Regions from separate parts of the Cedecea sp. genome, predicted to be linked through region 1. Evidence: predicted binding sites of a transcription regulator. Region 1 holds the regulator's gene; the other holds the start of a gene.

Region 1 (6,092 bases):
AGTTGGCCTTGCAGAAGCTTGGCAATACGCCGCTCGGACGCTATTTGTTTAGCTCATCAACCCTGACGCGCGACTACATTGAAATTGGCCGCAGCGCCGAACTCTGGGGGCGTCGCTCCCGGCTGAGACTCTCCGGCAAACCGCTGCTGCTGACCGAACTGTTCCTGCCGGCGTCTCCGCTGTACAAAGAGGAAAGATAATGGAGTGGAGTCTTAACCAGGGAAAACTTCTGGCCTACCACCGGTTGATGCGTACCGACAAGCCAATTGGTGCTTTGCTGCTGCTGTGGCCAACGCTGTGGGCGCTGTGGATTGCCACGCCGGGACTGCCATCGCTGAAGAATCTGATCGTATTTATCGCTGGCGTCTGGCTGATGCGTGCCGCGGGCTGCGTCGTGAATGATTATGCTGACCGTAAATTTGACGGCCACGTTAAGCGTACCGCACAGCGCCCGTTGCCCAGCGGGGCGGTTTCCGAGAGAGAAGCGAAGATTCTGTTTGTTGTGCTGGTGGGGCTTGCCTTCCTGCTGGTACTGACGCTAAACACCATGACTATCCTGCTATCGATAGCGGGGCTGGCGCTGGCATGGGTGTATCCGTTTATGAAGCGCTACACGCATTTGCCTCAAGTGGTGCTGGGGGCGGCTTTCGGCTGGTCGATTCCAATGGCCTTTGCCGCGGCTGGCGAGTCTGTGCCGCTAAGCTGCTGGCTGATGTTCCTGGCGAATATTTGCTGGACCGTGGCGTATGACACGCAGTACGCAATGGTCGATCGTGACGATGACCTGAAGATTGGCATTAAGTCGACGGCTATTCTGTTTGGCCGCAACGACAAGCTGATTATCGGCCTGCTGCAAATCGCGACCATGGTGCTGATGGGGATTGTTAGCTGGCTAAACGGCCTGGGTGGCGCGTTCTACTGGTCAATTTTACTGGCGGGTGGATTGTTTATTCATCAGCAAAAACTCATTGCCAGGCGCGAGCGGGAAGGCTGTTTTAAAGCGTTTATGAACAATAACTATGTGGGACTGGTGCTGTTCCTTGGGCTGGCGCTGAGCTACCTGCATTTCTGAATGTTCAGGCAATAAAAAAAGGCGAGTCGATGCGCAATGCCGACTCGCCTTTTTTGTTTCCGCGTGATTAAGAGGCGTCGTCCTGTGAGGCCGAGCTCTCAATAGTCAGACGTACATCCGAGGTCACCAGGTCTGCCAGCATCTGGTAAACCTTGATGGTCTCAGTCGCGTCGGCGTCCCCGGTATCGCTGATATAGCCCTCATCCCGCAGGGTGAGCACCAGCGAGGTAAAGACGGCTTTATCGAAGAACTCAGGGGCGTTAATGCCATGGAGAACGGACAGACGCTGCGCCACCGTGCGGCTTTCGCGCTCCAGTGTCCCGCGGTTAATCGACGGGTTGGCGCTCAGCTGCCAGAAGGTGATGGCATAACGCTGGATGGTCTCGCGCACGCCCGCTGCCAGGAGCTGCAGGGTGCGTGAACGGTTAGGGTTGATCTGCACTTCATCATCGGCAACCATCACCAGACCCTGACGTTCCATCTCCGCAATCAACGCATCAATTTCTCTGCCCAGCTCGCTTTTTTCCCAGCGCAGGAACAGTTCGGCTTTCAGCATCGGATAAATCACTTCTATCTGACGCAGCAGCTCGACCCGTGAGATGTGGCGATGCTGAGTGATGATAGACGCCATCAGAGAAGGCAGCACCAGCATATGCATGATGTTGTTACGATAGTAGGTCATCAGCACGGCCTGCTCGCGCGGCAGAATGATGATGTCACCGATGGTATCTTTCTCAACCTCGAACTTGTTCATCTGCAGCGCATGGTTAATTAGCGCATCCGCCGTGACCGTTGGTGCGGTGGCGTCCGGAGAATACGGAACGTTACGCAGCAGGTTCAGATAGCAATCGAGCTGTTCGGTAAGCTGTTCACGCGTCAGCGAGCGCTGGCGCGAAGCAAGCAGTGCGGTACAGCACAGGTTCATGGCGTTGGCCGCCCCTGCGTTGTTGATACGCACCATCAGATCGGCGGCGATATCGTTCACCGTTGGCGTCAGCCATGCGGGACGAATCGCTTCGATAGGATCGATAGAATCTCGCCATTCCGGCACATGCTGGTTCAGGTAGGTCATCAGCGGCAGCGGTTCGCCGAAGTTTACATAGCCCTGGCCAAGGTTACGCAGCTTACTCAGACCGCGAACCATCTGCATGAAACCTTCTTTTTCCTTGGTCGCTCCGCGCAGTTCTTTGGCATAAGTACCCACTTCCATTACGTGCTCGTAGCCGATGTAAATCGGCACCAGCGTAATAGGGCGGGTACCGCCGCGCAGCATTGCCTGAATCGTCATCGACAGGGTGCCGGTCTTCGGATCAAGCAGGCGACCGGTACGTGAACGCCCACCCTCGACAAAGTACTCAACGGAATAGCCGCGGCTGAACAGCTCGCCGAGATATTCGCGGAACACCGTGGAGTAAAGTTTATTGCCCTTGAACGTACGGCGAATAAAGAACGCGCCCAGGCGGCGGAAAATCGGGCCGGCTGGCCAGAAGTTCAGGTTAATACCGGCGGCAATGTGCGGCGGGACCAGCCCCTGGTGATAAAGCACGTAGGAGAGCAGCAGGTAATCCATGTGGCTGCGGTGGCAAGGCACATAGACAATTTCATGGCCGTCATGGGCAAGCTGGCGCACGCGCTCTGCGTTATGCACGTTAATGCCCTGGTAGAGACGGTTCCAGGTTAACCCTAAGACGCGATCCGTTAAACGCACCGCTTCATAGGAAAAGTTAGCGGCAATCTCTTCCATCAGCGCGATGGCGTTTTGCTGCGCCTTCTCATGGGAGATTTTCTTGCTGCGAGCTTCATCTTCAACCGCGCGGGCAATCGCTTTTGACGCCAATAGCTTGTTGAAAAGATCCTGGCGTACCGGCAGGCGTGGCCCGACCGCAGCCAGACGCTGGCGGGCAAAGTGAGTACGCGCCACGCGAGCCAGTTTTTGGGCGATAATCTTGTCCGTGCCGTGTTCGGTTGCCATGCGGCGCAGCGAAACCGGTGGGGAAAAGCGCACGAAGCTATCGCGGCCCAGCCACGAAACCGCAAAGAATTTCTGGACACCGTTCAGGGTGCGTAAAGGCGGATTGATTTCCCCTTTCTCGCGGCCTGGCGAGCGGCCGAACATCACGGAAACCGGCACCATCTGCACATCGAGGTCTGGGTTGCTGCGGTGCAGATCCAGATAATCGTGGAACAGTTTTATCGACTCTTCTTTTGGCGTGTAGTAGGTAAAGACGCGCGGCCCGCCGTGAATAAACACGTAGCGCGGCAGCAGTACGCCGTCAATTTCCAACGGTTCCAGTGGGTCGGGCAGGTCGTGATCCAGACATTGGGCACGCAGCGTCAGTAAGTCTGCCTTAGAATTGTAGGGCAGGACGTACATAATGGGGCGTGAAGGATCCAGACCGAGCTCGGTTTGGGGATCCGCCGGGATAGACTTGCTCTTTACCAGAACGCTTAATGGTAAATTAAGTAATTTGTAGTAAATTCTTGGCCAGCCTGACATAAATGATGTAAAGCCTCAGGTTAATAATGCAAATGCGCCGCAAGGATATCAGAAACTCTGGGGAATTTCTGTGGCGCTGCGATTTAGACTCAATGAGCATTGACGCTCAATATTTAAAAAGGTTTCCTTGAATGGCGAATAATACCACCGGCATCACCCGCATTATTAAGGCTGCAGGCTACTCGTGGAAGGGGCTGCGTGCGGCCTGGATCAACGAAGCCGCCTTTCGTCAGGAGGGCGTGGCTGCGGTTATCGCTATTGTTATCGCCTGTTGGCTGGACGTTGACCCTATTACCCGTATTTTACTGATTGGCTCGGTCGTGTTGGTGATGATTGTCGAGATTCTCAATAGCGCCATTGAAGCGCTGGTTGACCGTGTGGGCACCGAGTACCACGAGCTTTCCGGACGAGCCAAAGACATGGGTTCTGCTGCGGTGCTGATAGCGATTATCCTTGCCGTTGTGACCTGGGCCACGCTGCTTTGGTCACATTTGCGATAGCCTTTCCAGAATAGTTTAAGTCGCTGGTTTTTTGCTTAATTTGTGGTTTCAAATTCGCCCGGGGCTGTATATACTCACAGCATAACTGTATAAACACCCAGGGGGCGGAATGAAAGCACTAACTACCAGGCAGCAAGAGGTGTTTGATCTCATTCGGGATCATATCAACCAAACCGGCATGCCACCGACGCGCGCCGAGATTGCACAACGTCTGGGGTTCCGTTCTCCAAACGCCGCTGAGGAACATCTCAAAGCGCTGGCCCGTAAAGGGGTTATCGAGATTGTTTCCGGCGCGTCGCGAGGTATTCGCCTGCTGGTTGAAGAAGAAAGTGGCCTGCCGCTGGTGGGCCGCGTTGCAGCCGGTGAACCGCTGCTGGCGCAGCAGCATATCGAAGGCCACTACCAGGTTGACCCGTCTCTGTTTAAGCCGAATGCGGACTTCCTGCTGCGCGTAAGCGGCATGTCGATGAAAGATATCGGCATCATGGACGGCGATTTGCTTGCGGTACACAAAACGCAGGACGTGCGTAACGGCCAGGTGGTTGTCGCGCGTATCGACGATGAAGTGACCGTGAAACGCCTGAAAAAGCAGGGCAACACCGTGCATCTGCTGCCGGAAAACAGCGAATTCCAACCTATTGTCGTCGATCTCCGCGAGCAGAATTTTAGCATTGAAGGTCTGGCCGTTGGGGTGATTCGCAACGGCGAATGGCTGTAACCCTTCTTCTGGTGGTGCGGTAAATCTGCCGTACCACTCGCTTTAAACTCCTCTATTTTCCCCTGGATCATTCCCATGCGATTCTTCTCGTCAACGGATGGTGCGCTGTGGTGGCTGGCGCTGCCGATGATTTTTTCCAACATAACCGTACCGCTGCTGGGTCTTGTCGACACCGCCGTCATCGGCCATCTCGATAGCCCGACTTATCTTGGCGGGGTGGCTATCGGCGCGACGGCGACCAGCTTCCTGTTTATGCTGCTGCTTTTTCTGCGAATGAGTACCACCGGGTTAACGGCGCAGGCGTTTGGCGCAAACGATCCACAGCGGCTGGCGCGCGCGCTGATTCAGCCATTGATGCTGGCGCTGATCGCCGGGCTTGCCATCGTGCTACTGCGTTATCCGCTGATCGCCCTCGCGCTGCATGTCGTTGGCGGCAGCGAAGACGTGCTGTATCAGGCTCGTCGTTTCCTGGAGATCCGCTGGCTGAGTGCTCCCGCATCGCTGGCTAACCTCGTGCTGTTGGGCTGGCTGCTGGGCGTTCAGTATGCGCGGGCACCGGTGATCCTGCTGGTGGTGGGGAACCTTATCAATATCGTGCTCGACCTCTGGCTGGTGATGGGGCTGCAGATGAACGTGCAGGGGGCGGCGCTGGCGACGGCAGTATCTGAATACGCCACGTTTATTATCGGCCTGGTGATGGTGCGTAACGTTCTGAAGCTGCGCGGTATTAGCTGGGCACGTCTTAAAACGGCCTGGCAGGGGGATCTCCGCAAGCTGCTGGCGCTCAACCGCGACATCATGCTGCGTTCGCTGCTGCTGCAAATTTGCTTTGCCTCCATCACCATCTTCGGCGCGCGTCTCGGTAGCGAAATTGTGGCGGTGAACGCCGTGCTGATGACGCTGCTGACCTTCACCGCCTATGCGCTGGACGGCTTCGCTTATGCGGTGGAAGCTCATTCCGGGCAGGCCTACGGCGCACGTAACCGTGGGCAACTGCTGGAGGTTTGGGGCGCAGCGTGCAGGCAGGCCGGGTTGGTCGCGGTTGCATTTGCCGCTCTCTATGCCGTTGCCGGAGAACACATCGTCGCGCTGCTGACGTCCTTGCCGGAACTGCGTCAGCAGGCCGACAGTTACCTGGCCTGGCAGGTCGTATTGCCGGTCGTCGGCGTCTGGTGCTATCTACTGGACGGCATGTTTATTGGGGCGACGCGTGGCGCGGAGATGCGTAACAGCATGGCGGTTGCCGCATTAGGCTTTGGCGTGACGCTGCTTACGCTGCCGCTGTTTGGCAACCACGCTTTATGG
Region 2 (6,092 bases), on a different contig from region 1:
AACAACGATTCCACCCGCCATCAACCAGGCAGGCATAAAGTCCCACTCAGGTTTGTTGATCAGCAGCAGCGTGCCACTCAATATGAGCGTGGCACCCATGCCGAACAGATAACGCGACTGTCCCTGCCGCACGTGATGAACTTGCAGGTCGCGCTGAATTTTATCAACGCTCTGCTGTAATTGCTTGCCCTGGCGCAAACTGTTGTACACCAGTTCCGGCAATTCCGGCATTTTTTCCACCCAGAAGGGGGCTTTTTCTTTAAAAGCTCGAACCAGGGCAGGGATACCAACCTGATCTTTGATCCAACTTTCAAGGAAAGGTTTCGCCGTTTTCCACAAATCAAGCTGCGGATAGAGCTGACGACCAACCCCTTCGACGTATAAAAGGGTCTTTTGCAGTAAAACCAGCTGTGGCTGCACTTCCATATTGAAACGGCGCGCGGTATTAAACAGGTTCAGCAGCACGTGGCCGAAGGAGATTTCAGCCAGCGGCTTCTCGAAAATAGGCTCGCAGACGGTGCGAATGGCAAACTCAAACTCTTCGACGTTAGTGTCCGGCGGTACCCAGCCGGAATCCACATGCAGCTCGGCGACTTTGCGGTAGTCACGGTTGAAGAAGGCGATAAAGTTTTCTGCCAGATAGCGCTTATCGTCTTTGTTCAGTGAGCCCACAATGCCGCAGTCGATGCCAATGTATTGCGGATCTTCCGGGCGATCGTAGCTCACGAAAATATTGCCCGGGTGCATATCGGCATGGAAGAAACTGTCGCGGAAGACCTGCGTAAAGAAGACCTGCACGCCACGCTCGGCAAGAAGCTTCATATTTGTGCCCTGAGCTTCCAGCGCGACGGTGTCGGACACGGGAATACCGTAAATTCGTTCCATCACCATCATATTTTCACTGCAATAGTCCGAATAAACTTCCGGCACATATAGCATCGGGCTGTTTTCAAAGTTGCGACGTAGCTGGATGGCATTGGCAGCTTCACGCAGCAGGTTTAGCTCGTCAATCAGCGTCTTTTCGTACTCACGCACCACTTCCAGCGGACGTAAACGACGACCATCAGGCAGCAAACGAGGCACCCAGCGGGCAAGGCGATAGATGAGCTTCATATCAGCCTTAATCACCGGAAGGATGTCCGGCCGAATAACCTTAATCACGACCTCTTTGCCGCTCGCTTTCAGCCGGGCGGTGTGCACCTGAGCGATAGATGCAGAGGCCAGAGGTTTGATTTCAAAGTCATCGAACCAGCTTTCAACCGGGATGCCGCCCATCGCCAGCTCAATTTGCTTTTTCGCCAGCGCACCGTCAAAAGGCGCAACTCTGTCCTGCAGCATCGCCAGCTGATCGGCAATCACCGGCGGGAAGAGATCCCGGCGGGTGGAAAGCATCTGGCCGAATTTAATCCATACCGGCCCCAGTTCCTGCAGCGCAAGGCGAAGACGTTCCCCCAATGGCTTCTCACGATGACGGTTAGGCATCCAGAACAGACAGCGCCGCCAAATGCGCAGCGGCAGCGTAATACGAATTTTAGGGATTAACTCATCGAGGCCATAGCTGAGGAAGGTACGGACAATGAAATAAAGGCGACGAAGTTCTCCTGGCGTCATTTGCCCTCCAGCTTATCCAACCGGTCGCTGAGCGTGGCCACCGAGCGAGCGAGCGCTTCGGTTTCCTCTGCAAACCAAGCCACCTCCAGTGAACCAGGAGCAACGCGCCACTCTTCAGTGAGCGCTTCGCCGAGGTACTGCTGATTGCGGATAAATCCTTTTTTCAACAGGCTCCCCCCGCTGCGAACGACTTTACTGATGCTTTCCGAGGCAATATCACCAATATAAGGCGCCAGTAATTCTGCCGGGTCAAACTCCGCGAGATCCATCAGGGATGCCAGATTTTGTACAACCTGAATGTCACCTTCGACTTCCAGCTCGCCGCTACGGATAAGCGCAGTGAGCTGCTGGCGGTCCCGCAGCTTTGGTAATACACCAATGCGCGTCGTAACATTACAGTCCGCCTCACCTTCCCACTGGCTCAGGACATCCAGATGCTGTTCACTGAACACCAGCACCAGCGGTGCGGAAAACTCTTTCAGGCTAACACGTAGCGTTTTGCCCTGCAGGCGCTGACGCGCAGATTTCAGACTACGGTCGCGCCAGAGGAAGGTGTTCAACACACCTTCAATTCCGGCAGTCATAAGCGGCATAAATGGCATCGCGACTCCCTGGTTAAAATTTATAGCCACGGTGCAGGGCGACGATCCCACCGGTCATATTGTAATAGGTGGTGTTTTCAAACCCTGCGTCTTCCATCATCCCTTTTAGCGTCTCCTGATCCGGATGCATGCGGATGGATTCTGCCAGGTAGCGGTAGCTTTCGCCATCCTGAGCCACCATTTCACCAATGCGCGGCAAAATGTGGAAGGAGTAGGCGTCGTAGGCTTTGTTCAACGGCTCGAAAGCCGGTTTGGAAAACTCAAGCACCAGCAGGCGGCCACCAGGCTTGAGGACGCGGAACATTGAGCGCAGCGCGGCGTCTTTATCTGTGACATTGCGCAGGCCAAATGAAATGGTGATGCAGTCAAAGGTGTTATCGGGGAACGGCAGCGCTTCGGCGTTGGCCTGCACGTATCTCACGTTCCCAACAATGCCGATGTTGCGTAGCTTTTCGCGCCCCATTTTCAGCATTGAGTCATTGATGTCCGCCAGCACCACTTCACCGGTTTCACCCACCAGGCGAGAGAATTTCGCCGTCAGATCGCCCGTGCCGCCCGCAAGGTCCAGCACGCGCTGGCCGCGACGTACGCCGCTACAGTCAATCGTGTAACGTTTCCACAACCGGTGGATACCAAAAGACATCAGGTCGTTCATTACGTCGTACTTCGCCGCAACAGAGTGGAACACGTTCGCCACCATATCGACCTTCTGCTCTTTTGCTACGGTACGGAAGCCAAAGTGCGTTGTTTCCTGGGATCCGGACTCCTGGGATTCATCAACCATCTCAATGCCTGCTTAATCAAGAAAATGTTCGGGAAGTGTAACAGAATGGGCGCGAAAGCCCTATGATTCAACCGTGCGGCTAAACCTTAGCTCAACGCCCTTCTCCTGAACGTTGTGAAGCAAATTCATCAAATTCAGGCGCTGATTCTGCGCTCTCGTGGCCCAGCCGTGCGGAATCATCTTCATCTTCCTGATGAGCACGTTCGACCAGATCTGGATTAATCTCACGCTTCACTTCTACCCCAAGCCCGCGAAATGCCTCAGCCTGAACCAGAATATTTCCACGCCCCGACGAAAGCTTTTTCATCGCCTGGCGGTAGTTATCTTGTGCCTTATCGAGGCTTTGGCCAATCGCGGACATATCATCCACGAACAGGCGCATTTTGTCGTACAGACGCCCAGCGCGCTCGGCGATTTGCTGGGCGTTACGGCTTTGATGCTCATAGCGCCACAAATTGGCAATGGTACGCAGCGCCACTAGCAGCGTCGTCGGGCTCACCAGCATAATGTTGTTTTTCAGCGCTTCACTAATCAGCTCGGGCTGGCGGTCGATTGCCAGCAAGAAGGCGGGTTCAACCGGGATGAACATCAGCACGTAGTCCAGCGAACGCAGGCCCGGCAGTTGCTGGTAATCCTTACGGCCCAGAAGGCGAATATGGCTGCGGATAGCGGCAATATGCTCATTCAGCGCGCTTTCACGCGTGAGTTCATCTTCACCGTTGAAGTAGCGCTCATAGGCCACCAGCGTCATTTTCGCGTCGATAACAACGTCTTTGCCCTGCGGCAGGCGAACAATGACGTCCGGCTGCATACGGCTGTTGTTTTCAAGCTGGATGTTCACCTGAGTCTGGTATTCATGACCTTCGCGCAGGCCAGAAGCTTCAAGCACGCGGGTTAACACCACTTCCCCCCAGTTACCCTGGGTTTTGTTGTCACCCTTCAGCGCTTTGGTGAGGTTCAGCGCCTCTTGCGCCATATGGGCGTTGAGCTGCTGCAGGTTGCGGATTTCGTGCGTTAGCGTATGGCGCTCGCGCGCCTCCTGGCCAAAACTCTCCTGGACCTGGCGACGGAAGCCGTCGAGCTGTTCGCGAAGTGGCGAAAGGAGCACATTCAGGCTTTGGCGGTTCTGCTCTTCCACCTTACGCCCGCTCTGCTCAAAAATACGGTTTGCCAGATTCTCAAACTGCTCGTTCAGGCGCTGCTCGCTGTTGAGCATTTGACGATGCTTGTCTTCGGCATTGAGCCGGGTTTGCTCCAACAGGGTGGTCAGTTCACGGATATCCGCCTCCTGCCCGCTATTGATTTCCATCTGGGTGCGGACTTCACGGTTAAGCTGCTCGCACTCTTCCCGCCAGTGCTGACTTTGCTGAAGCTCCTGGCGCGCGGCGGCAAGCTCCCCGTAGATTTCACGCTGTTCTTCGTGCAAAGCCGCCAGCCGCTGAGCCGCACGCAGGCTGGCAATAAGCCAGCCGGTCAGTAAGCCCACCAGCCCAATGCCCAGCCCAAACAACAGTGAAATATCCATGCTTCCCCCAAAACGATACCAACAGCGGCAAGATAAAATTCTGCTGTATAAATGTCCAGATGAAAAGGAATTTTCCGGAAGGCGCTACGCAAAGCATAAAAAAAGCCGGCGAGCGCCGGCTTCGAATTGAAAACAGGGAAAACTACAGCAGGCGACGGGCCGCCTCGACCACGATTTTCACCGCGTGGCTTTCCGTTTTCTTCATGGTTTCCGCGTTAGGGATCTCTTGCTGGGTACGGTTCACGATAACCCCGGCAACCATACCCGCACGCAGGCCCTGGCTGGAGCACATGGTCAGCAGCGTGGCGGATTCCATTTCATAGTTCATCACGCCCATCTCCTGCCACTCTTTCATCGAGCCCTTGAAGCGGCTAACGACGCGGCCGGACAGCGTGTCGTAACGCTCCTGCCCCGGGTAGAAGGTGTCTGAAGAGGCGGTTACGCCAATGTGGGTCGTGGCGCCTACGGCTTTTGCCGCCTCGACCAGCGCGGTGGTACAAGCGAAGTCTGCTACAGCCGGATATTCCATTGGCGCGAAGTGCAGGCTGGCCCCGTCAAGGCGAACGGATGCGGTAGTCACCAGCACGTCGCCCACGTTGATGTTCGGCTGAATCGCCCCGGTAGTCCCGACGCGCAGGAAAGTACGGATGCCAAGCTGCGCCAGTTCTTCAACCGCAATAGAAGTAGAGGGGCCACCGATGCCGGTAGAGCAGATGATAACCGGCTTACCGTCCAGCTCAGCACGCCAGGAAGTGAATTCACGATGGGAAGCCAGCTTAACCGGCTTGTCCATCAGCGCGGCGATTTTTTCCACACGCTCAGGATCGCCAGGGACGATGGCGAGCGTAGCCCCTTGCAGGTCATTTTTAGTGAGGCCGAGATGGAAAACATCAGACTTGGACATAACAAACTCCTCTGTTGAGTAGGTTTCAGGAGAAGCAAAGCGACACTTTACAGAACCCCTGAGCATAATTTCGTGATGACGCTCACTTTGAATGAAACAAATTACATTATCCGTATTCATATAAGTGACCAAAGTCACATATACAAATCGATCGGGCTATTTTTTGAACTTCATCTGCGTTTTTTGGCGACCAGATTTGTTACTAATCCTGGCTATAGTTATCACACTGCGCTAATGCTGGTTCGGAGAAAACCATGAAACAAAAGCAAACAACACATAACACACCGGGCGAAGGCTTCGCACCGGCGGCCTCACCCATCGCTTCCACCACCGTGTTAACACCGGACGATGCCATTGTTTCCGGGGAAACGTCCATTCCAAGCCAGGGCGACAATATGCCGGCTTATCACGCGCGGCCTAAAAATGCCGATGGGCCGCTTCCTGTGGTTATCGTCGTTCAGGAGATTTTTGGCGTACATGAACATATCCGCGATCTTTGCCGCCGACTGGCGCTTGAAGGGTATCTGGCCATCGCGCCAGAACTTTACTTTCGCCAGGGCGAACCGGGAGACTTCGCCGATATCCCAACGTTGCTGAGCGGGCTGGTTTCAAAAGTGCCGGACAATCAGATACTGGGCGACCTTGACCATGTGGCCAGTTGGGCTT

What was found. The regulator LexA, encoded in region 1, represses DNA repair genes until DNA is damaged. The targets are predictions, from matches to a motif close to TNCTGTATGTACATACAGNA.
Region 2: rmuC (DNA recombination protein RmuC) is a predicted target of LexA. The motif match lies at 4,564-4,583, and genes of this name have one in related genera.

The regions. Positions count from the first base shown of each region.
Region 1 covers NZ_DASYBS010000093.1:44,232-50,323, forward strand. Annotated here, with positions in the region: gene ubiC (chorismate lyase) at 1-200, shown strand, start outside; gene ubiA (4-hydroxybenzoate octaprenyltransferase) at 200-1,072, shown strand; gene plsB (glycerol-3-phosphate 1-O-acyltransferase PlsB) at 1,140-3,569, opposite strand; gene VGM55_RS14610 (diacylglycerol kinase) at 3,701-4,069, shown strand; gene lexA (transcriptional repressor LexA) at 4,179-4,787, shown strand; gene dinF (MATE family efflux transporter DinF) at 4,863-6,092, shown strand, end outside.
Region 2 covers NZ_DASYBS010000016.1:63,991-70,082, reverse strand. Annotated here, with positions in the region: gene ubiB (ubiquinone biosynthesis regulatory protein kinase UbiB) at 1-1,611, opposite strand, end outside; gene ubiJ (ubiquinone biosynthesis protein UbiJ) at 1,608-2,213, opposite strand; gene ubiE (bifunctional demethylmenaquinone methyltransferase/2-methoxy-6-polyprenyl-1,4-benzoquinol methylase UbiE) at 2,227-2,997, opposite strand; gene rmuC (DNA recombination protein RmuC) at 3,089-4,522, opposite strand; gene udp (uridine phosphorylase) at 4,665-5,426, opposite strand; gene VGM55_RS02670 (dienelactone hydrolase family protein) at 5,681-6,092, shown strand, end outside.